Regions from separate parts of the Streptomyces sp. NBC_00078 genome, predicted to be linked through region 1. Evidence: riboswitches for the same ligand, from Rfam matches in the RefSeq annotation. Region 1 holds a riboswitch; each other region holds the start of a gene.
The links. Region 1 has a riboswitch for cobalamin ahead of OOK07_RS28910 (ribonucleoside-diphosphate reductase subunit alpha). Riboswitches for the same ligand answer to the same signal wherever they lie in the genome.

Region 1 (5,616 bases):
AGGACCTGCCGCTGCTGATCGCGTTCGGCGTGCTGGCGGCCTACACGTACTCCTCGGGTCTGCGGGCCCCCGCGCTGATCGCGTTCGTGAAGGACGGGCTGATCTACCTCGTCATCGCGGTGGCCATCATCTACATCCCGATCAAGCTGGGCGGCTTCGACGACATCTTCGCGAAGGCGGGTCACGCGTTCACGCAGACCAACCCGGCGACGGGCAAGCCGCGCGGTGCGCTGGCGCCGGCCGAGCCGGGCCAGTGGACGTACGCCACACTGGCGTTGGGCTCCGCGCTCGCGCTCTTCATGTACCCGCACTCGATCACGGCGACGCTGTCCTCGAAGAGCCGCAACGTGATCCGCCGCAACACCACGATTCTGCCGCTGTACTCCCTGATGCTGGGCCTCCTCGCCCTGCTGGGCTTCATGGCGATCGCGGCGGGGGTCAAGGTCACCAACGGGCAGCTGGCCATCCCGCAGCTGTTCGAGAACATGTTCCCCGACTGGTTCGCGGGCGTGGCCTTCGCGGCGATCGGCATCGGTGCCCTCGTCCCGGCGGCCATCATGTCGATCGCGGCCGCGAACCTGTTCACCCGCAACATCTACAAGGACTTCATCAGGCCGGACGCGACGCCGGCGCAGGAGACCAAGGTCTCCAAGCTGGTCTCGCTGCTGGTGAAGGTGGGCGCGCTCGTCTTCGTCCTCACCATGGACAAGACGGTCGCGATCAACTTCCAGCTCCTGGGCGGCATCTGGATCCTGCAGACCTTCCCGGCGCTGGTCGGCGGTCTGTTCACCCGCTGGTTCCACCGCTGGGCGCTGCTCGCGGGCTGGGCGGTCGGCATGGTCTACGGCACCCTCGCCGCATACGGCGTCGCCTCCCCCACGCAGAAGCACTTCGGAGGCTCGGCCAAGGAGATCCCCGGCATCGGGGAGATCGGCTACATCGGCCTGACGGCGTTCGTCCTGAACGTGGTGGTGACGGTGGTCCTGACCTTCGTCCTCAAGGCCGTGAAGGCCCCTGAGGGCATCGACGAGACCAGGCCGGAGGACTACACGGCGGACGCGGGCGACGCCGGCGTTCAGGTGGAGCTGCCGCCGGCGACCGCGGGGACGTCCCACTAGGGGCCACATCCACGAGGGACTGGCTGGGAACCACCGGGACCACTGCCGGTAGGAACTACGGGGACCGGACGGGCCGTCGGAGAAATCCGGCGGCCCGTTGTCGTACCCGTCCGCCACACTCGACCCATGGACATCGTGATCCGGCAGGCGGACCCCGGCGAGTACGAGACTCTCGGCGAGATCACCGCCCAGGCCTACCTCCAGGACGGCCTACTGACGTTCGGCGAGAGCGACCGATACCTCGGCGAACTGCGGAACGTGGCCAAGCGGGCGGCCTCGGCCGACGTACTGGTCGCCATGGCGGACGGGAAGCTGCTCGGCGGAGTCACCTACGTCCCGTCCGGCGGACCCATGGCCGACGTGGCCCGGCCGGGGGAGGCGGAGATACGGATGCTCGCGGTCGCGCAGGGGGCGCGGGGACGCGGGACCGGCGAGGCTCTCGTGCGGGCGTGCATCGAGCGGGCGCGGGCCGCGGAGGACTGCACGGGCATCGTCCTGTCGACCCAGCAGCTGATGCACACCGCCCACCGCATCTACCGGCGCCTGGGCTTCGTCCGCGCCCCGGAGCGGGACTGGAATCCCCTTCCGGACCACCCCGACCTCACCCTGCACACCTATGAGTTGACGCTCTGACACGCTCCGAAGTCGCTACGACACAACATATGGGGTCGCTTTTCCTGCCCGGCACAAGATGTATGCTCATGCTCGCTGTCGTCGCAGGGGAATCCGGTGCGAATCCGGAACTGTCCCGCAACGGTGTACCCATGCGTGTTCGCACACGTATGGGCGTCAGTCCGAGGACCTGCCGACAGTGCGCCCGGCCGAACCGTCCGGGTGCCCAGACGTCCGGGCCTCGTGGAATGGGCCGGTGGACGCGACGCCGTGCGCGCTCGTGATCCCCCTGCCCTCCGCAAGGCCCCGTGCCGAGCGAGGGAGAGCCCCACGTGACCATCGCGCCAGCCGAACCGGCTTCAGCGACACCGTCCGCGACAGCGGCGACAACGGACGGCCCGGGAACCGCACTGCTGCGGACCCTGACCGAGCTGACCGCCGGCCTCCCCGGAGCCGACCCCGGCCGGGTCGCCGCCGCCGCGCTGCGCGGCCGCTCGGCGCAGGCGGACGAGACGGAGCTGCGCGAGCTGGCCACGGAGGCGGCCGCCGGTCTCATCTCGGAGGACCCCGTGTACTCGCGGCTGGCCGCACGTCTGCTCACCATCAGCATCGCCGCGGAGGCCGCCTCACAGGGCGTCACCTCCTTCACCGAGTCGGTCGCCGTGGGCCACCGGGAAGGGCTCGTCGCCGACCGCACCGCGGAGTTCGTCCGCGTCCACGCCACGCGCCTCGACGCACTCGTCGACCCCCGGGCGGACGACCGCTTCGGCTACTTCGGCCTGCGCACCCTCCACAGCCGCTACCTGCTCCGGCACCCGATCACCCGCCGGGTGATCGAGACACCCCAGCACTTCATGCTGCGCGTCGCCGCCGGTCTCGCCGACGACACCGCGCCCCCTTCGGAAACGGGCGCCCGCCCGCTGGACGAAGTCGCCGCGCTCTACGGCCTGATGAGCCGCCTCGACTACCTGCCCTCCTCCCCCACGCTCTTCAACTCCGGCACCCGGCACCCCCAGATGTCGTCCTGCTACCTCCTGGACTCCCCGCTCGACGAGCTGGACTCCATCTACGACCGCTACCACCAGGTCGCCCGCCTCTCCAAGCACGCCGGCGGAATCGGACTCGCCTACTCCCGTGTCCGCAGCCGGGGTTCACTGATCCGCGGCACCAACGGGCACTCCAACGGCATCGTCCCGTTCCTGAAGACCCTCGACGCCTCGGTCGCCGCCGTGAACCAGGGCGGCCGGCGCAAGGGTGCGGCCGCCGTCTACCTGGAGACCTGGCACTCCGACATCGAGGAGTTCCTGGAGCTGCGCGACAACACCGGTGAGGACGCCCGCCGTACGCACAACCTGAACCTCGCGCACTGGATCCCCGACGAGTTCATGCGCCGGGTGAACGCCGACGAGCCGTGGAGCCTGTTCTCCCCCGCCGACGTGCCCGAGCTGGTCGACCTGTGGGGTGCGGAGTTCGACGCCGCGTACCGCAGGGCGGAGGCGGCGGGCCTCGCCCGCAGGACCATCCCGGCCCGCGAACTCTACGGCCGCATGATGCGCACCCTGGCCCAGACCGGCAACGGCTGGATGACCTTCAAGGACGCCTCCAACCGCACCGCCAACCAGACGGCCGAGCCGGGCCACGTCGTCCACTCCTCCAACCTCTGCACGGAGATCCTGGAGGTCACCGAGGACGGCGAGACGGCGGTGTGCAACCTGGGTTCGGTGAACCTGGCGGCGTTCGTGGCCGGTCAGGACATCGACTGGGAACGGCTCGACGAGACCGTCCGCACGGCCGTCACCTTCCTCGACCGCGTCGTCGACATCAACTTCTACCCCACCGAGCAGGCCGGCCGGTCGAACGCGCGCTGGCGCCCCGTCGGCCTCGGCGCCATGGGCCTCCAGGACGTCTTCTTCAAGCTGCGCCTGCCCTTCGACTCGCCCGAGGCCCGCCGGCTCTCCACTCGCATCGCCGAGCGCATCATGCTCGCCGCGTACGAGGCCTCCGCCGACCTCGCCGAGCGCAACGGCCCGCTGCCGGCCTGGGAGAAGACCCGTACGGCCAGGGGGGTCCTGCACCCCGACCACTACGACACTGAGCACGCCTGGCCGGAGCGCTGGGCCGCCCTGCGCGAGCGCATCGCGAAGGTCGGCCTGCGCAACTCCCTCCTCCTCGCGATCGCCCCCACCGCGACCATCGCCTCGATCGCGGGCGTGTACGAGTGCATCGAGCCGCAGGTGTCGAACCTCTTCAAGCGCGAGACGCTGTCGGGCGAGTTCCTGCAGGTGAACTCGTACCTGGTGAACGACCTGAAGGAACTCGGCGTCTGGGACGCCCGCACCCGCGAGGCCCTGCGCGACGCCAACGGCTCGGTACAGGACTTCGCCTGGATCCCGGACGAGGTGCGGGCGCTGTACCGCACGGCGTGGGAGCTCCCGCAGCGCGGTCTGATCGACATGGCAGCGGCCCGCACCCCGTACCTGGACCAGTCCCAGTCCCTGAACCTGTTCCTGGAGACGCCGACCATCGGCAAGCTCTCCTCGATGTACGCGTACGCCTGGAAGCAGGGCCTGAAGACGACGTACTACCTGCGCTCCCGCCCGGCGACGAGGATCGCCCGCGCGGCCCGAGCCACCCTCCCCGTACAGCAGCCGGCCGAACCCGATGCGGTCGCCTGCTCCCTTGAGAACCCCGAGTCCTGCGAGGCCTGCCAGTGACCAGCCCCACCCGTAACACCCAGCTCCTCGACCCGGGCTTCGAGCTGACCCTGCGCCCCATGCGCTACCCGGACTTCTACGAGCGCTACCGGGACGCCATCAAGAACACCTGGACGGTGGAGGAGGTCGACCTCCACTCGGACGTGACAGACCTCGCCAAGCTCACGCCCGCCGAGCAGCATCTGATCGGCCGCCTGGTGGCGTTCTTCGCGACGGGCGACTCGATCGTCGCGAACAACCTCGTGCTGACCCTCTACAAGCACATCAACTCCCCGGAGGCGCGCCTGTACCTGTCGCGCCAGCTCTTCGAGGAGGCAGTCCACGTCCAGTTCTACCTGACGCTTCTGGACACGTACCTTCCCGACCCGGAGGACCGCACGGCGGCCTTCGCGGCGGTGGAGAACATCCCCTCCATCCGCGAGAAGGCCGGCTTCTGCTTCAAGTGGATGGACTCGGTCGACAAACTGGACCGACTGGAGTCCAGGTCCGACCGCCGCCGCTTCCTCCTCAACCTGATCTGCTTCGCCGCCTGCATCGAGGGCCTGTTCTTCTACGGCGCCTTCGCCTACGTGTACTGGTTCCGCAGCCGGGGCCTGCTGCACGGGCTGGCGACCGGCACCAACTGGGTGTTCCGGGACGAGACGATGCACATGAGCTTCGCCTTCGACGTGGTCGACACGGTCCGCAAGGAGGAGCCGGACCTTTTCGACGACCAGCTCCAGCAGCAGGTGACGGACATGCTGCGCGAGGCCGTCGAGGCGGAACTCCAGTTCGCCCGCGACCTGTGCGGCGACGGCCTCCCGGGCATGAACACCGACTCGATGCGCCAGTACCTCGAATGCGTCGCCGACCAGCGCCTCACCCGCCTCGGCTTCGCCCCGGTCTACGGCTCCGAAAACCCCTTCTCCTTCATGGAGTTGCAGGGAGTGCAGGAACTGACCAACTTCTTCGAGCGCCGCGCGTCGGCCTACCAGGTGGCGGTGGAGGGCACGGTCGACCTGGAGGAGGACTTCTGACGACGCCCGGCTGTGGTAAATCGAGAGGGTGATCAGCCGTCTCCCTCTCGACCAGCAACTCGAGTCCCTGCGCACGGTGCTCTCCCGCAACGACGTACTGACCAAAGTCCTGTCGCGGACCGCGTCGCTCGATCTGCCCGGGTGGTACCTGACGGC
Region 2 (5,616 bases), 4.8 Mb from region 1:
GCAGCCACCTGCTTTGCAGCGAATCGGCAATCTCCTGCTCCATGGCCAGGGCAACGTGCGAGTGGAGACCATCCACGCCGGCGACCTCGCGGCCCATGCGGGTCTCCACGGCGATGCGACTGTGTCGATCTTCGTCCAGCCACTCCTTGCCGCCGTGACGAAGCAGGTACAGCCGCTTTCCGGCGTTCGTGGTCGCGGGGAACCGGCCCCTGACCCGCGGCCAAACTGTCCAACAAGGCACTGGCCGCAGTGCGCGCCTCGGTCGCTCACCAGCCCGGATGAGATCTTCGGCAAGGGCAGGATGCATGAGGCCGACTGGGACGACAGCGGTGCCCCGGATGAGCTGATCGGCACGCGAAGAGCTGTGCCGCGGTGACCTGCATGCCCTGGCGGTCGCCGGAGGCGCTCCAGCGGTCACCGCACCCCAGCGGGCGCTGGCCGCGTTTCTGCGTCTGCCCGCCGGGTGATCCCCGCACGGGGGCACCGCTGCTCTGGCACTCGTGCCCGTGCGGGGCGGTGTAGCCGGTGGTCGGGTGCACGGTCGCCTCAGGTTGTCGGTGCCGTCGGCTAGCGTGCGCGGTATGCGCTACTTCAATACGGCCGGGCCGTGCGTCCCCACGCGTCACTACATGGTGCCGGCCCAGGAGCGGCTGCCCAGGGCCCGCGGGTACATCGAGCAGGGTCAGTACTTCGTGGTGCACGCGCCACGGCAGACCGGGAAGACGACGGTGCTGGCGGCGATGGCCCGGGAACTGACGCCCTCGGGCCGGTACGCAGCGCTGCACTTCTCGTGCGAGAGCGCGGAGGTGGCCGGGGAGGACTACGGCCAGGCCGAGCTGCTGGTGCTGGAGGCGATTCGGCGGTCCGCGGAGTCCGCTGGGCTTCCTGATGAGCTCGCGCCCCCCGCATCCAGGCCCGACGCGGTGCCCGGGTCCCGGCTCACGCGGGGGCTGGCTGAGTGGGTGCGGAGCTGTCCGCGTCCGCTGGTGCTGTTCTTCGACGAGATCGACGCGCTGCGGGGGGAGAGCCTGCGCAGTGTGCTGCCGCAGTTGCGCGATGGCTTCACTGTCAGCCGTGGCGGCTTCCCGCATGCGGTGGTGCTGTGCGGGCTGCGGGATGTGCGTGACTACAAGGCGGCCTCGGGCGGGGATCCGGGGCGCCTTGGTACGTCGAGTCCGTTCAACATCAAGGTGGCGTCGCTGCGGTTGGGCGACTTCACCGAGGCCGAGGTCGCCGAGCTGTACGGGCAGCACACCACGCAGACGGGCCAGGATTTCACGGTGGATGCGCTGGAGCGTGCCTTCAGCTTTACCCAGGGACAGCCGTGGCTGGTCAACGCGCTGGCCCGGGAGGTCGTCGAGGAGATGGGGGTGCCGTCGGACACGCCGATCACGGCCGAGCACATGGAGGAGGCGAAGGAGCGGCTGATCCTGGCGCGTGCGACGCATCTGGACTCGCTGGCCGCCAGGTTGGGCGAGGACCGGGTGCGGCGGGTGATCCAGCCGGTGATCGCGGGCGAGCTGCTCCTGCCGACGGACACGTACGACGACGATCTGGCGTACGTGCGTGACCTGGGGCTGGTCGCTCCGGACGCGCCGGTGCGGGTGGCCAATCCGATCTACCAGGAGGTGATTGTCCGGGTCCTGGGAAACAACACGGAGGGCCAGGTCGTCGCCGCCCCGAGCAGCTTCCGGCTGCCGGACGGCCGGATCGACATGGACAAGCTGCTGTGCTCCTTCGCCGAGTTCTGGCGGGAGAACGGCGAGATCCTGGCCACCGCCTCGACCTACCCGGAGGCCGCAGCACAGCTGGTGATGATGGCCTACCTGCACCGGATCGTGAACGGGGCGGGTTTCATCGACCGGGAGTACGGGGTCGGCCGGCGGCGCGTGGACCTGCTGATCCGCCAGCCGTACACCGCTGCCGACGGTTCGCGGGCGGTGCAGCGCGAGGCGCTGGAGCTGAAGGTGTGGCGCCAGGGCCGCACCGACCCCCTCGCCGAGGGGCTGGCACAGTTGGACGACTACCTGGACCGCATGGAGCTGTCCACGGGCACCCTCGTCGTCTTCGACACCCGCTCGCAGGCAGCCCCGGTCCACGAGCGCACCGCCTTCTCGCAGCAGACCACGCCCTCCGGGCGCACCGTCACCCTGCTGCGCGCCTGACGGCCGGGAGACCTCAGCCAGGAGCGCCCCCGGATCTTCCTCCCGTGGCCGTGTTCCCGGAGCAGCACGGGTTCGGTGCGGGAGCCGAGATCTTCGGTGCCCAGTACGCGACGTGCCCGGCCACCCGGGTCACTGGTGGCTGGCCTGCGACGTGTCGAACTACGGCATCGCCTGCAGACACTGCAACAGCGGCGGAGCCCGCTACGACGGTGTCCGGGAAGGCCGCGCCAAGGGCAGCCAGTTGCCGGTCATAGGCGGTACCCGCGCCCGCGCATCAGCCGACGACCTGGACCGCGAACAGCCGCTGCTCCTGGACCCCGCCCACCACAGCGACCCCGACCTGCTCGGCTTCGACAGCGCCGGCTACGCCCGGCGCAGCAGCACCCCCTACTCGCAGGCCGAAGCGAAACGCGGCCTGTGCCGCGCCGACGAAACCATACGGATCCTCGCGCTCAACGACTCCCACCTCGTCCCGCTCCGCAGCCGCCTCATGGGGGCGGTCGGCGTGCTCGCCCGCTACGGGGACGATCCCGCCATACAGCAGCTGATCGACGACAAGGTGGGGGCCCAAGGCGCCATACAGCTCAGCAGTCGCCATGGCCCTGGCCCTGCAGCGCGCCTGCGACCGGCCCGCCGCCGCGCCCACACCGGCCGCAACGACGCCCGGCATCACACCCACCATCGACCCGACACGCTCCCGAGTCGACCTGCAAGACCTGCTGGAACATCTGGACCCGGACGACCTGAAGGTCGGCATCACCCTCACCGGCCGGCACGAGAAGAAGGCGCACCAGGCAGTCCTGAACCACGAGGGCCAATTCAAAGTCCTGGGCCGCCCCTGGCGCACCCCGACCACCGCCGCCAGGGCCGCGACCGGCAGCAACAAGATCGACGGCTGGGACTTCTGGCGTCTGACCATCGCCGGTGTGGAGCAGACCCTCGCCGAATTCCGCGCCACGCACTTCCCGCCCACCGCACCGGTGTGAGAGGGCGGAACTGTCCGCCTCGCCGGCGGCGGTCTCCTGCTGATCCCTTCGGTCTTCGTCGGGAATATCGCCGCCCACCTGGAAGACCCCTGGCTCAGGACCTTGATCTACCCTGCCCGCGGCACCGCCGCCCTGCGGGGCGAACGGGAGACCGTCCCTCAACCGGACGCGCTGACCGCTCTGGTCGGCCGGGCCCGAGCCCGGCTGGTCGCGATGGCGAGGTCCGAGACAGCGAGCGGACCCGTCTGGCGCAGGGCCATCAGGAGGGCGAGGCGCCCGGGATCGGAGAGCAGGGAGAACCGCTCCGCCCAGGCGCGGACGTGGTCGGGCTCGCCGATGGCGGCGACGGCGTCGCAGACCCGGTGGCCGTCGATGGCGCGGCGGTCTGCGCGTTCGGCGGGGACGAGATGCATGGAGGCATCCTCGCAGGCGGCAGTGTGATCTTGGATACCTGCGCAGCTGTGCAGGTATCCAGGCGTGAGGGGGCGCCCGTACGGTGGGCGGGCCGTGGTGTTCGGGAAGACCGGTGACGGCCCCTCGTGGTTCGGGGGGTTCAGGCCGGAGCGGCCCTCGCCACTGTGATCGGGGAGTCTTCGTCCCAGTTGTGCACGGTCACTGTCCGCCCCCGGGCGGACGGGAAGGCCGGGACGAAAGACGCGCGCACCCGTCAGCCAGGAGACCGGCCACGGCACTTCACGAAGTGATCCACGAGGTGCTGGAGCGTGACCGTATGACCCTGCCCACCGGGCCCGACGTGCCCACCGCTTTTCGATGGCGGCGCGAGGACACCGTCCGTACCGCCGGGCTGCTGGCGGTGATCGCCGCGCTGCACGTGCTGGCGTTCGGCATCCTGTTCCTGCTCGTCGTGCCGGGGCACTACGAGGTCGGTTCCAAGGCGTTCGGGATCGGCCTCGGGGTGACCGCGTACACGCTGGGCATGCGGCACGCGTTCGACGCCGATCACATCGCCGCGATCGACAACACCACCCGCAAGCTGATGGCCGACGGCAAGCGGCCGGTGTCGGTCGGGTTCTGGTTCGCGCTCGGCCATTCCAGCGTGGTGGTCGCCATGGCCGCCCTGGTCGCGGGCGGCGCGCAGCTCGCCGGCACGCTGTTGAACGACGACTCCCGTACCCACCAGACGCTCGGTGTCGTCGGCACGACGGTTTCCGGGACCTTCCTCTACCTCATCGCGGCGCTCAACCTGGTGGCGCTATCCGGCATCCTGCGGGTCTTCCGGGCGATGCGCTCCGGCACGTACGACGAGGCCGCTCTCGAACAGCACCTGGACTCGCGGGGGTTCATGAACCGCATCCTGGGCCGTTTCACCAGGTCGATCACCCGGCCCGGGCAGATGTTCCCGCTGGGCTTCCTGTTCGGCCTCGGCTTCGACACCGCCACCGAGGTCACCCTGATGGTGATGGCGGGCAGCGGCGCCGCGGCCGGGCTGCCCTGGTACGCGATCCTGTGCCTGCCGCTGCTGTTCGCGGCGGGGATGAGCCTGTTCGACACCCTCGACGGGACGTTCATGAACTTCGCCTACCAGTGGGCGTTCTCCAACCCGGTGCGCAAGGTGTTCTACAACCTCGCCATCACCGGCCTGTCCATCGCGGTCGCCTTCCTGATCGGCACCATCGAACTGGTCGGAGTGCTGCACGAGAAGCTCGGTCTGCGCGACGCGGTGACCGGCTGGATCGCCGGCCTGGACCTGGGCAACGTCGGCTACATCATCGTCGGCCTGTTCGTGCTCGTGTGGGCGGCGGCGCTGGTGTACTGGCGGCTGGCCAAGGTGGAGCAGAGGTGGGCCGCCCGTCTCGCCGAGGGCGGCTGACACCCGACGCGCGATCCGCTGCCGGACCGTGCGGCCGGGGCGGTGAAGAGCGAGGACGGCCCTGTTCCCGGCGTACTTGCTTGTCCCGGCCTCTGTGCCAGTGCCGGGAACCGGACGGTGCCCGGGTCCGACTGCTGAGAGGAAGGCGGACTGCGCCGGACCGGACGCCGTGGTGGTGTTCCTGCCCAGGCGGGGGAAGAGATCCGTCGGCCGCATGGCAGCATCGGGGCATGAGTGCGTCCCCGGCGGTACGGAGCTTGCGCGCGGTGGTGTTCGCCGCGCTGTGCGTGCTGCTCGCCGCCGGGGGGCACGCGCTGGCGATCGGTATGGCACCGCCCGTGTGGGTGCAGGCCGCCGGGTTCGTGCCGGTCTTCGGCGCCGGCTACCTGCTGGGCCGCCGGGAGCGGTCGCTGGCGGCCATCGGCATCGGCACAGTCACCGCTCAGGGCGCACTGCACCTCGCGTTCGGCGCCGCCCGGCCGCACGCCACGATGGGCATGCAGGGCATGCGCATGTCCCACGCGCATGCCCTGACCCCGCACGCCACCGCCGCTCACGTCGCCGCGGCCCTGGTACTGACCTGGTGGCTGCAGCGCGGGGAGGTCGCACTGTGGTCGCTGCTGCGCCGGGCCGC
Region 3 (5,616 bases), 930 kb from region 1:
GCTGACCACGGCAGGCCTCGTACGCCGCATCGAGCCGCCCGGCAGCCCGGCACGCTTCGAGGGAAGGGTCGGCGACAACCACCACCACCTCGTGTGCCGGTCGTGCGGTGCCGTCTTCGACGTCGACTGCGCGGTCGGTCACGCCCCCTGTCTCACCGCGTCAGACGACCGTGGCTTCGCGATCGACGAGGCCGAGGTCATCTACTGGGGCCTGTGCCCCGACTGTTCCACCGCTCGCACGGCCTGAGCACCCACCCCCCGGAAGGATTCCCATGTCCGAGAAGAACGACGCCGCCGAAGCGAAGTGCCCGGTGGCGCACGACCGTGCCCTTCACCCCACCCAGGGCGGCGGCAACCGCCAGTGGTGGCCGGAGAAGCTCAACCTGAAGATCCTTGCCAAGAACCCGGCCGTGGCCAACCCGCTCGGTGAGGACTTCGACTACGCCACGGCGTTCCAGAGCCTCGACCTGGCAGCGGTCAAACAGGACATCACCGAGGTGCTGACGGACTCCAAGGACTGGTGGCCGGCCGACTTCGGTCACTACGGCCCCTTCATGATCCGTATGGCCTGGCACAGCGCGGGCACCTACCGCATCAGCGACGGCCGCGGCGGCGCCGGCGCCGGCCAGCAGCGCTTCGCCCCCCTGAACAGCTGGCCGGACAACGGCAACCTCGACAAGGCCCGCCGTCTGCTGTGGCCGGTCAAGAAGAAGTACGGCAAGAGCCTGTCCTGGGCCGACCTCATGATCCTCGCCGGCAACGTCGCCCTGGAGTCGATGGGCTTCGACACCTTCGGCTTCGGCGGCGGCCGCGCGGACGTATGGGAGTCCGAGGAGGACGTGTACTGGGGTCCCGAGAAGGTCTGGCTCGACGACCAGCGCTACACCGGCGACCGTGAGCTGGAGAGCCCGCTCGGCGCGGTCCAGATGGGCCTCATCTACGTCAACCCCGAGGGCCCGAACGGCAACCCGGACCCGATCGCCGCGGCCCGCGACATCCGCGAGACCTTCCGCCGGATGGCGATGGACGACGAGGAGACCGTCGCCCTCATCGCCGGTGGTCACACCTTCGGCAAGACCCACGGCGCCGGCGACGCGAGCCTGGTCGGCGCCGACCCCGAGGCCGCCCCGATCGAGGCCCAGGGCCTGGGCTGGGCGAGCACGTACGGCACCGGCAAGGGCGGCGACGCGATCACGTCCGGCCTGGAGGTCACCTGGACCGCCACCCCGACCCAGTGGGGCAACGGCTTCTTCAAGAACCTCTTCGAGTACGAGTACGAGCTCACGCAGAGCCCCGCCGGGGCCAACCAGTGGGTGGCGAAGGACGCCGAGGCGATCATCCCCGACGCGCACGACGCGTCGAAGAAGAAGCTTCCGACGATGCTCACCACCGACCTGTCGCTGCGCTTCGACCCGATCTACGGCCCCATCTCGCGCCGCTTCTACGAGAACCCCGCGGAGTTCGCGGACGCCTTCGCCCGCGCCTGGTTCAAGCTGACCCACCGTGACATGGGCCCGAAGTCGCTGTACCTCGGCCCGGAGGTCCCGGCGGAGACCCTGATCTGGCAGGACCCGCTGCCGCAGGCCGAGGGTGCGGTCATCGACGCCGGTGACGTCGCGTCCCTCAAGGCCAAGCTGCTCGACTCGGGTCTGACCGTCTCGCAGCTGGTCACCACCGCGTGGGCGTCGGCCTCGACGTTCCGCAACAGCGACAAGCGCGGCGGTGCCAACGGCGCCCGTATCCGTCTGCAGCCGCAGGCCGGCTGGGAGGTGAACCAGCCGGACGAGCTGGCGCAGGTGCTGCGTGTCCTGGAGGGCGTCCAGTCGGAGTTCAACTCCGGCGCCAAGAAGGTCTCCCTGGCCGACCTGATCGTCCTCGGTGGCGCCGCCGCCGTGGAGAAGGCCGCCAAGGACGCCGGTCACGACATCGAGGTGCCCTTCACCCCGGGTCGCGTGGACGCCACGGAGGAGCACACCGACGCCGAGTCCTTCGAGGCGCTGGAGCCCACCGCGGACGGCTTCCGCAACTACCTGGGCAAGGGCAACCGCCTGCCGGCCGAGTACCTGCTGCTCGACCGGGCGAACCTGCTCGGCCTGAGCGCCCCCGAGCTGACCGTCCTCGTCGGCGGCCTGCGCGTCCTGGGCGCCAACCACCAGCAGACCTCGTACGGCGTCTTCACCGACACCCCGGGCAAGCTGACGAACGACTTCTTCGTCAACCTGCTCGACCTGGGCACGACGTGGAAGTCCACCTCCGAGGACCAGAACACCTTCGAGGGCCGCGACGACGTGACCGGCGAGGTCAAGTGGACCGGCACCCGCGCCGACCTCGTCTTCGGCTCGAACTCCGAGCTGCGCGCGGTCGCCGAGGTCTACGCGGCCGACGACGCGAAGGAGAAGTTCGTGAAGGACTTCGTCGACGCGTGGGTCAAGGTCTCGAACGCGGACCGGTTCGACCTCGTCTGAGTCTGAGTCTGAGTCTGAGTCTGAGTCTGACGGTACGACCCGTCTGACCGTCCAACCTGTCCGACCACGACGTCGTTTACCCGCTGAGGGCCGCCGCTTCCGATCAGTGAGCACAGGGCGGCCGGCGATGAGTTGCTCGTACTCCGCCACGGTCAGGGTGATCGCCTCACGGCCGCCCAAGGCGATGAGAGGGCCCACGGATGGTTCCGCGGGCCCTCTCACCTGTTCGATTCATGGTCAGCTGGGAGCGGTGACCGTCGCCTTCGCGGCCGCCGACACGGGCTTCGGGTTCAGCAACCGCTCGGCCAGCTCGCCGAAGACGAGTCCGAAGCTGCCCCAGAGGGTGGCCTGGATGGCCAGGGCGGCGAGCCGGAAGCGCCACAGCACGGTGGCCGGGAAGTCCTTCGGCACCTCGTTGACGACGGGCAGGAACTCGTACGCCAGGCCGATCACGACGGCGAACGCGGCAACCGCGACCACCGTCGCCCACCAGGTGCCCAGGTTCGGCTGGAGTCGCTTGCCGAGGATGGTGGCTGCGATCGCGAGGAGCACGCTGAGCAGCATCATCAGGAAGTACAGGGTGGTGCGCTTGCCGATGGTGTCGGCGCTGCCGACCGACGGCGGATTGGCCGGGTACTTCAGGAACGGCGTCACGTACACCGTCAGCAGCGCGCAGCCGGACAGCAGCAGCGCGGTCGCCCGCGGCGAGAAGCGGCCGACGCGGCCGAGGGCGAAGCAGTAGGCGAGCGCGGCGATGCCGCCGAACGCGACCCCGTAGACCAGAACGCCGGTGGCGAGACCGGCGGTCGACTGCAGGGAGCGGGAGACGACTTCCATCTCGTGCTCGTGGGAGTGCGCCTCCTCGAAGCCGATCGCCTTGTCTACATACGGTTCACCGAGCAGATAGGCGGCAACGAGGGCGAGCACGCCGGCGGCCAGGCCGGCGAGCATGCCCCGCACCAGGAGGTTTCTTACCGTTGTGGAGTTCATGGGTGTGCGGCGTCCCTCAAATCAGTGGCAGGGGAAGCCGAGCAGGTGGCGGGCATCGTGTACCCACTCATGGACGTCCGTGCCGCTGAACACGGAGGTGGCGCCCTGTTCGGCGCCGACGAAGTAGAGCAGGACCAGCATCAGGACGCCGACGAAGACGGCCCAGGGGGCTATGTCCTTCAGCGGCAGCTTGGCGGGTACGACGGGGGTGGTGACTGTCGGCTGGGCGACATGCTGCGCCATGGCAGGGCCTCCTCGGGAGCTCGCGTCCCATCTCGGTGGTGCACATGACGACGGCTACGGGTCTGACTCGCCACCACCCCCTGCGGGGCGGCGGCACACAGTGGCGCGACCGTGCCGGACTCTCACCGGCTTCCGTCTTGCCGTCGTCGATATCAGACCGACGGTACCGTGTGCCGCGAACCTGGCCAATACCGCCCCACCTGGAGTGATCTCCCTCTCCCCCGTCAAGTGGCCCCGATATCGGGCCTGTCGTCGGTCGCCGGCGACAGAACTCGCGGCCCATTCCGGGAGGCGGTCCTCTGCGCCGGTGGTCCGGGTCCTTGCCTCTCCTGCCGCGCCCGGCCGTCCCGCTGGGCTGCTCGCCCCACGGCCACACCGCGTAAACCCGGTCCCCCTTCCGCCGGGTGTGCGCCATCGCTCAGGCGCCGGCCACGCCGTCCGGCTTGCCCGCCTTCGCCTCCCGCGCCAGCGAGGCCAGAGTTCCAGACAGTCGCCAATTCTGGTCCGGGCGTTGCCAGTTGAGGCCCGAGGGCAGACGGGAATGCGGGCAGGGGGCAGGCATGCAACCCATGAGTTCCGTTCGAGTGCTGGCCGGCGTCCCCGGCAGGCGCCGGCCAGCACGTCAAGCTGCCCTGGCGGCCTGGCTCTCGGCTTCCAGCAGCAGGCGCTCCAGGGTGGCCCGGGCGCGGGCCACCCTGGAGCGGACGGTGCCGACGGGGCAGCCGATGAAACCGGCCGCCTCGTCGTAGGACAGTCCCACCACCTGGGTCAGCACGAACGCCTCGCGGCGCTCGTCCGGCAGCGTCTCCAGCAGGTCGAGGAGTGCGATGCCGTCGTCGAAGCCCGGCAGTCCGCGGGGCTGGGAACGTTCCATCGCCGACTGCCAGTCGTGCCGGTCGGACGACCGGGGCCGGACCGCGGCCCGGCGGAAGCTGTCGGCCACCGCACGGCGGGCGATGGACAGCAGCCAGGTGCGGGCCGAGGCCTGCCCCTGGAAACGCGGCAGGCTGTCGAGGGCCCGCAGGAACGTGTCCTGGGCCAGGTCGTCGGCGATCTGGGGATCGCCGCTCAGGTAGGCGACATAACGCAGTACGTCGCCGTGCAGCGCGCGCACGAAGTGCTCGGCCGCGTGGGGGTCGCCCTTACCGGCGGCCAGTGCCCAGGCGGTGGCGGAGGCGTCCGCCGCCGCGCGCTCCGCCCGGCGGGGAGCAGGCAGGACAGGAGTGATCACGTGATGTCCTTCTCGGGTCATCCGGAGCCGACGCCCCGCAATGGGGCGGGGCTCTCCGGCACTTGGGTGCGGCCGTACGCGGTGGGTACGGCGAATGCCCGGGGCTCGTCGCACGCCCATCGGCCCGCACGAAGTGGCGGGTGGTCCTGGGGAGATCCACGCGCGAGCGCGGCATGGCGAGAAGCGGGGTGAGCCCCGGTCGATCCGGCTGTCTCAGACGACAGCGGCACCCAGGGGCGGTCCCCGGGACGTGACGGAGTAACAGAGAAGGAAGCGGGCCGGCGACGACCGGTGCGCGGCGATACGGCGCCTGCGCGCAGGCGGGCGGCCGGCGGGTACGGGTAGCGCCAGCAGCATCCTCAGCGGCGCGGCCAGCCGGGCTGCCGCGGCCCTCAGGATGTCGAAGACGGCGCGCTCTCCATGGGCGAGCCACAGCCCGCACAGGACCGCCGCGAGGAGGTGGACGGCGACCATGCCGAACGAGGCGCCGTCGCCCATGCCGCCCATGTCGGCCATGGCGTGCGTGTGCCCCATGCCGCCCGAGCCGGTCGCCATGTGTGTCACGCCGCTCATGGATGCGCCACCGGAGGTGCCCGTGTCCCTGCCGGTCATGGCGGTCATGGCGGTCATGGCGGTCATGGCGACCGGTGCGGCACCGGGGTCCGGTGTTGTCCCGGGCATCGGGGT
Region 4 (5,616 bases), 2.3 Mb from region 1:
CTCGACTCCGGCACGCAGGGCGTACTTGTTCTTCCAGGTGTCGGTCTTCTGCTCGGCGCGGGCCCGGGCGAGGTTCTCGTGGAGTTCCTCGGGACGCAGGGTGAGCATGCGGCGCCCGGTCTTCGAGGTGGTGCACTGCTTCTGGAGAGGGCAGTCCCGGCAGGTCAGGACGCTGAAGGTGATGACGATCGCGTCTTTGCCGTGCTGTTTGACCGGGTTCCAGTGGGAGCTGGTCCTGCCGGCGGGGCAGCGGACCTGGCGGGTCTTCCAGTTGATGGTGAAGGCGTTCTTGTCGAAGCCTTCGGCGGCCTTGGCCTGGTCAGAGTGGTCCTGGAGGACCGGGGTGACCATGCGGATGCCCTGTTTCAGGGCCTTGGTAATCAGGTCGGCCGACGGGTAGCCGGAGTCGAGGTAGTGCTCGCCGGGCTGCACTCCGTGCTCGGCGAGCTTGCGCTGGATCGGGGCGGTCGCCTTCACATCCGGCACGGTCGCGTCGGTGGTGTGCACGTCGGTGATCAGATTCGGCATCACCCCTGTGCCCACCCCTGTGCCCACGTCGGCGTCGGCGTCGGCGTCGGCGTCGGCGTCGGGGAGGGTGGTGCAGGTCTCCGTGAGATGGATCTTGTAGCCCATCCAGAACAGGTCGTCGCCCTTGGCCGCCCAGCGTGCGTCGGAGTCGTAGGGGGAGGCCAGGCGGAGTTGGCCGGGCGGGACGCCGTCGTCGGCGTCCCGCTTCTTGATCACCTGCCGTCCCCGGGCATCGGTCCGGACGATGTAGGTCTGCACGAGGACCTGCCGCAACAAGCCCACGGCCTCGATCTCGCGAATCCAGGCCGGAGCGTCATCGGCCCAGGCCGCCCGGCACAAGGCGATGGCATCCTGCCCGAAGACCTGGGCGAGACGGTCACGTTTCGTCTGCGAGGGCGGCATGCGCCAGCCGTCGACCCGCGGCCCGTACCGCTCGGCGAACTCAGTGACGTTGATGTGTCCGGCCAGCCAGGCCGGTGCCGCGACCGCGAGGGCCTCCAGGGCCGCCCGCACACTCTCCCCGGCCAGCTCCAGACGGTTCAAGTCCCGCACCGCACTGATCACATGGGTGGAATCGGTGCGCTGCTTGCCTCCGGCCGCCACCAGGCCGGCGTCCTTGCAGTGCTCAAGGAGCCGGTCGAAGACCACCCGCTCCATACCGTTGTCCGCGAGCCGGGCCCGGAACCGGCACAGCACACTCGCATCGAATCCGGTGTCCGTCAGCTCCGCACCGAGCGCGTACTTCCAGTCGATCGCCCGCACCGCCATCGCCGCGGCCTGCCGATCCGTCAGGCCCTCCGCGAACTGCAACACCATCACCAGCGATAACACCCCCGGCGACAGTCCCGGCGCCCCGCGCACCCCGAACGCCTCCGTGAACGGCTCATCGACGAAGACCTCCGCGAGGCGATCCCGCGCCCGTATCGCCAGGCTCCCCTTCGGAAACGCCGCCCGGGCCACCACCACCGTCTGTTCCGGGATCTCCGGCAACCCCACCGGCCGCATCGACATCCGTACCGCCTCCAGGACCGCACGACAGGAAGGCGACCCCGCCAACGATCATCGCCGACCCGGCCTTACCCCCGCAGCGAATTGCGCAGCAGAGTCCCGGAGCGGTTGGGGCCGAGCAGGCCGATCGTCTCGCCGGGGCGCGGGGTGCCTCGGTTGTCGGGGCTCGTACTGGAGCCCGGCCTGCGGACGTCCTGCCCGCACCAGGCACGGAGGTGCCAGCAGGTCTTCGGACTCGGGTTCGTCCGGCCGGGGTGCCTTCCCTGTGCTCGCCCCCATCGGCCCTCCGGTCGGCACGGGCTCCTCCCAGTGACGTCACATGCCCCGCCCGTCCCCCTCACCGCTGTGCGTCAGCTCCGGATTCACACCGGGCTCCCCGGCCTCGGATGTGGCTCGACTGGCTACCCGCGATCAAGACCGTCGTACGGTCGAGTCGCGCGGCCGGTGATCCACTGCCGCGGGCCGAACCTCCGCGGCCAGGCGCGTGAGATCTCGGAAACAAGCCGTTCACAACGCGATGGATCTTCGGGAAACAAGCGGTTTCTAGCGTGTCCCCCCATGGATTCGAAGCTGTATACGCGGCCGGGCACGGTGCCGGGTCCGGCGGCGGCAGGCGCGCCGTCGCTGCGCGAGTCGGTCTACGCGAAGCTGCGCGCGGCCGTGCTCGACGGCGATTTCGGCGCGCGTGAACGGCTGGTCGAGCTGCGGCTGGCCGCACGGTTCGGGGTCTCGCGGACGCCTGTGCGCGAGGCGCTGGCGCGGCTGCTGGCCGACGGGCTGATCGAGCGCGGCGACGGCGGCTTCTTCGTCACGATCCCCAACCTGGCCCAGCTGAAGGATTTCTACGAGCTGCGGGTCACCCTCGAGCTGCGTGGGATCGCGCGTGCCATCGAGGATCCGGCCGTCCGGCACGATTCGGCAGTCATCGGCGCCGAGTTGGAGCACTGGTACGCGCTGCACAAGCAGCCCCCGGAGCCGGATCCGCGCTTCGTCGTCCAGGACGAGAGATTCCACGCCGCACTCTCCCGTGCCTCCGGCAATCCCGCGCTCGCCGAGGCCCTCGTGGCGGTCAGCGAACGGATCCGCCGGGTGCGGCGGTACGACTTCCTCACCCAGGACCGAGTGGAGACGACCATCACCGAACACATCGAGATCCTGGAACTCGTCCGTGACGGGCGGCTCGACGAGGGCCTGCGGGCCCTGCACGCCCATATGGGTGACTCGATGGCCGGTGTGACGGAGCACGCCCAGCGGGCCATGACGCAGATGACCCTGCACGCCGGCCGCTTCTGAGGACGGCAACCGCCTGAGAAATCCGGGGACTTCGGCCCCGGGCCTTCGACTCCCCGGCTGCCGACGACGCCAACCCGGGCCCCACCGCTCACCACACCTCCGCCCCCACCGGAGCATCACCTCATCCCCGAAGGGTCGATCATGAGTGCAACCCACTCCCCACAGACAGCCACAGCGTCGGACTCTCCCACCAGCCAGGCCACCAAGGAGACCCTGGAGGACTACACCCTCCGCTTCGCGCCCCGCAGTTACCGCCGCTGGACCCCGATGGTCGTGGCGACGACCGCGCTCGGCGGGATCGCCTACATGGCGGACTTCTCCATAGGCGCAGGCATCGGCCTGGCACACGGCACGGGCAACGCGCTCCTGGCCATCGCCGTCGCCGCGGTCGTCATCTTCATCACCGGCTTCCCGCTCGCGTACTACGGCGCCCGCTACAACATCGACCTGGACCTGATCACCCGCGGCTCCGGCTTCGGCTACTACGGGTCGGTCCTCACCAGCGTCATCTTCGCCAGCTTCACCTTCATCTTCTTCGCCCTCGAAGGCTCGATCATGGCCCAGGGCCTCAAGCTCGGCCTCGGACTGCCGCTGTGGCTGGGCTACGCCATCTCCACCCTGATGGTGATCCCGCTGGTGATCTACGGCATGAAGGCGCTCAGCAAGCTCCAGGTGTGGACGACCCCGATCTGGCTGCTGCTCATGGTCGCCCCGCTGGTCTACCTGATCTCCACCGACCCGGGCACCGTCCAGCACTTCCTCGCCTACACGGGCACCGACGGCGAAGGCGGCGTCAACACCGCCTCCGTGCTGCTGGGCGCCGGCGTCTGTCTCTCCCTCATCGCGCAGATCGGCGAACAGATCGACTACCTGCGCTTCATGCCGCCCAAGACCGAGGCCAACAAGCGCACTTGGTGGACCGCGGTGGTCATGGCCGGCCCCGGCTGGGTGGTGCTCGGCGCACTGAAGCAGGCCATCGGTGTCTTCCTCGCCGTCTACATCCTCGCCAAGGTCGGTCCGACGGCGGCGCCCGAGCCGATCCAGCAGTTCCGCGGCGCGTTCGACGCGATGATGCCGTCCTGGATGGTCGTCCCGCTCGCCGTGGCGCTCGTGGTGATCAGCCAGATCAAGATCAACGTGACGAACGCGTACTCCGGTTCACTGGCGTGGACCAACTCCTTCACCCGCGTCACCGGACGCTATCCCGGACGCATGGTCTTCGTGCTGGTCAACCTGGGCTTCGCGCTGGCTCTGATGGAAGCCGACATGTTCAGCTTCCTCAACAGCATCCTCGGCTTCTACTCGAACTGTGCGATCGCCTGGGTCGTCACCGTGGCCACCGACATCGGCGTCAACAAGTACCTGCTGAAGCTCTCCCCGCTCCAGCCCGAGTTCCGCCGCGGCATGCTCCACGCGGTCAACCCCGTCGGTGTCGTCGCCTTCGTGGCTGCTTCCGGCCTCTCGATCGCCATGTACTTCCACGCGCTCGGCGACGGCCTGCAGCCGTACTCCCCGGTCGCCGCGGCCGTCATCGCCTTCGTCCTCACCCCGCTGATGGCCGTAGTCACCAAGGGCAGGTACTACCTCCGCCGCGCCGGCGACGGCATCGCGGAACCGCTGCTCGACGCGGAGGGCAACCCGAGCGCCACGACGTACGACTGCCACGTCTGCCAGCAGGCATACGAGCGGCCCGACGTGACCGCGTGCGCCACCCATGACGCGGTGGTCTGCTCACTGTGCCTGAGCACAGACAAAATCGGAGACCACGTACTGCCTGCCACCGCCTAGCAGGCGGGGAGGGCGGGGCGCCCATCCACCCCGCCCTCCTCGGGCAGATACGCGCGCCAACGCCGAGGGGGCGTGCGTGTCCGGCACCACCTGGTCGGGGTTCGGGCCGTCGGGCCGCGACGAGAACCCAGGGCAACTCCTCCGAAAGCACGGCATCACGCCTGTTCCTCTCACCCCTCCTCCGGTAGCCGGGGCCGTCCGCTCGCCCGGCTGACCGCGCGTGCGCCGAACGGGCGCACGTGGCGCGCCGTGCGTGAGCACGGCGTGACGGCTGTCCAAGCTGGGCCCGCTCCGAGCCCGCTGACGACCCGTCACCAGGAGGTGCGCACCGTGATGCGCCGAATCCTCAAAGCCGCAGGAACCGTTCTGGCAGCGGCGGCCTGTCTGGCCGCTGCCGTCCCCGCCGCCGCGGCAGCACCGCCCAGACCGCGGCCCGTTGCCGCAGACACCCCATCCACCCTGCACGCCGACCAGGCAGACCAGTTCGGGTACCTGGGGGCGGTCAGCACAGGGCTGGCCCTGCTCGCCTCGGTGCCGGACCCCGAGCGCTCGCCCGCCGGTGCCAACGACTTCACGTGCAAGCCGTCCGCCGCCCACCCCTACCCGGTGGTACTGGTCCACGGCACCTTCGCAAACGCCTTCGACAGCTGGAGCGGCCTCGCCCCGGTACTGAAGAACGCCGGCTACTGCGTCTTCGCCCTCAACTACGGCGAGAGCACACCGCACGCCCTGATGAAGGCGACCCGCCACATCCCCGACTCGGCCGAACAACTGGCCGCCTACGTCGACAAGGTGCTGGCCGCCACGGGTGCGTCGAAGGTCGACCTGGTCGGACACAGCCAGGGCGGCGGAGTGATGCCCGAGTGGTACCTGCGCTTCGAGAGCGGCGCCGCGAAGGTGCACCACCTGGTGGGCATCAACCCCAGCAATCACGGCACCAACGCTTCCGGCCTGGCCCACCTGCTCGACGCGGGACTGGACGTGGCGGGGAAGGTGGGC

Region 2: linked by a shared signal. The riboswitch ahead of nicT (Nickel transporter NicT) and the one ahead of OOK07_RS28910 (ribonucleoside-diphosphate reductase subunit alpha) in region 1 are both predicted to bind cobalamin.
Region 3: linked by a shared signal. The riboswitch ahead of OOK07_RS33050 (CbtB domain-containing protein) and the one ahead of OOK07_RS28910 (ribonucleoside-diphosphate reductase subunit alpha) in region 1 are both predicted to bind cobalamin.
Region 4: linked by a shared signal. The riboswitch ahead of OOK07_RS39290 (IS1182 family transposase) and the one ahead of OOK07_RS28910 (ribonucleoside-diphosphate reductase subunit alpha) in region 1 are both predicted to bind cobalamin.

The regions. Positions count from the first base shown of each region.
Region 1 covers NZ_JAPELX010000001.1:6,129,095-6,134,710, reverse strand. The annotation lists gene mctP (monocarboxylate uptake permease MctP) at 1-1,118, shown strand, start outside; gene OOK07_RS28915 (GNAT family N-acetyltransferase) at 1,245-1,751, shown strand; cobalamin riboswitch at 1,814-1,942, shown strand; gene OOK07_RS28910 (ribonucleoside-diphosphate reductase subunit alpha) at 2,063-4,444, shown strand; gene OOK07_RS28905 (ribonucleotide-diphosphate reductase subunit beta) at 4,504-5,460, shown strand; partial or broken gene OOK07_RS28900 (nucleotidyltransferase family protein) at 5,489-5,616, shown strand, end outside.
Region 2 covers NZ_JAPELX010000001.1:1,353,481-1,359,096, reverse strand. The annotation lists gene OOK07_RS06285 (ATP-binding protein) at 582-2,165, shown strand; gene OOK07_RS06280 (hypothetical protein) at 2,440-2,763, opposite strand; gene OOK07_RS06275 (restriction system modified-DNA reader domain-containing protein) at 2,762-3,151, shown strand; gene OOK07_RS06270 (transcriptional regulator) at 3,310-3,564, opposite strand; cobalamin riboswitch at 3,643-3,853, shown strand; gene nicT (Nickel transporter NicT) at 3,882-4,982, shown strand; gene OOK07_RS06260 (hypothetical protein) at 5,213-5,616, shown strand, end outside.
Region 3 covers NZ_JAPELX010000001.1:7,064,069-7,069,684, reverse strand. The annotation lists gene OOK07_RS33065 (Fur family transcriptional regulator) at 1-247, shown strand, start outside; gene katG (catalase/peroxidase HPI) at 273-2,465, shown strand; gene OOK07_RS33055 (CbtA family protein) at 2,703-3,455, opposite strand; gene OOK07_RS33050 (CbtB domain-containing protein) at 3,477-3,698, opposite strand; cobalamin riboswitch at 3,733-3,884, opposite strand; gene OOK07_RS33045 (sigma-70 family RNA polymerase sigma factor) at 4,321-4,929, opposite strand; gene OOK07_RS33040 (hypothetical protein) at 5,143-5,616, opposite strand, start outside.
Region 4 covers NZ_JAPELX010000001.1:8,447,598-8,453,213, reverse strand. The annotation lists gene OOK07_RS39290 (IS1182 family transposase) at 1-1,539, opposite strand, end outside; cobalamin riboswitch at 1,740-1,953, opposite strand; gene OOK07_RS39285 (GntR family transcriptional regulator) at 2,095-2,829, shown strand; gene OOK07_RS39280 (purine-cytosine permease family protein) at 2,971-4,617, shown strand; gene OOK07_RS39275 (esterase/lipase family protein) at 4,951-5,616, shown strand, end outside.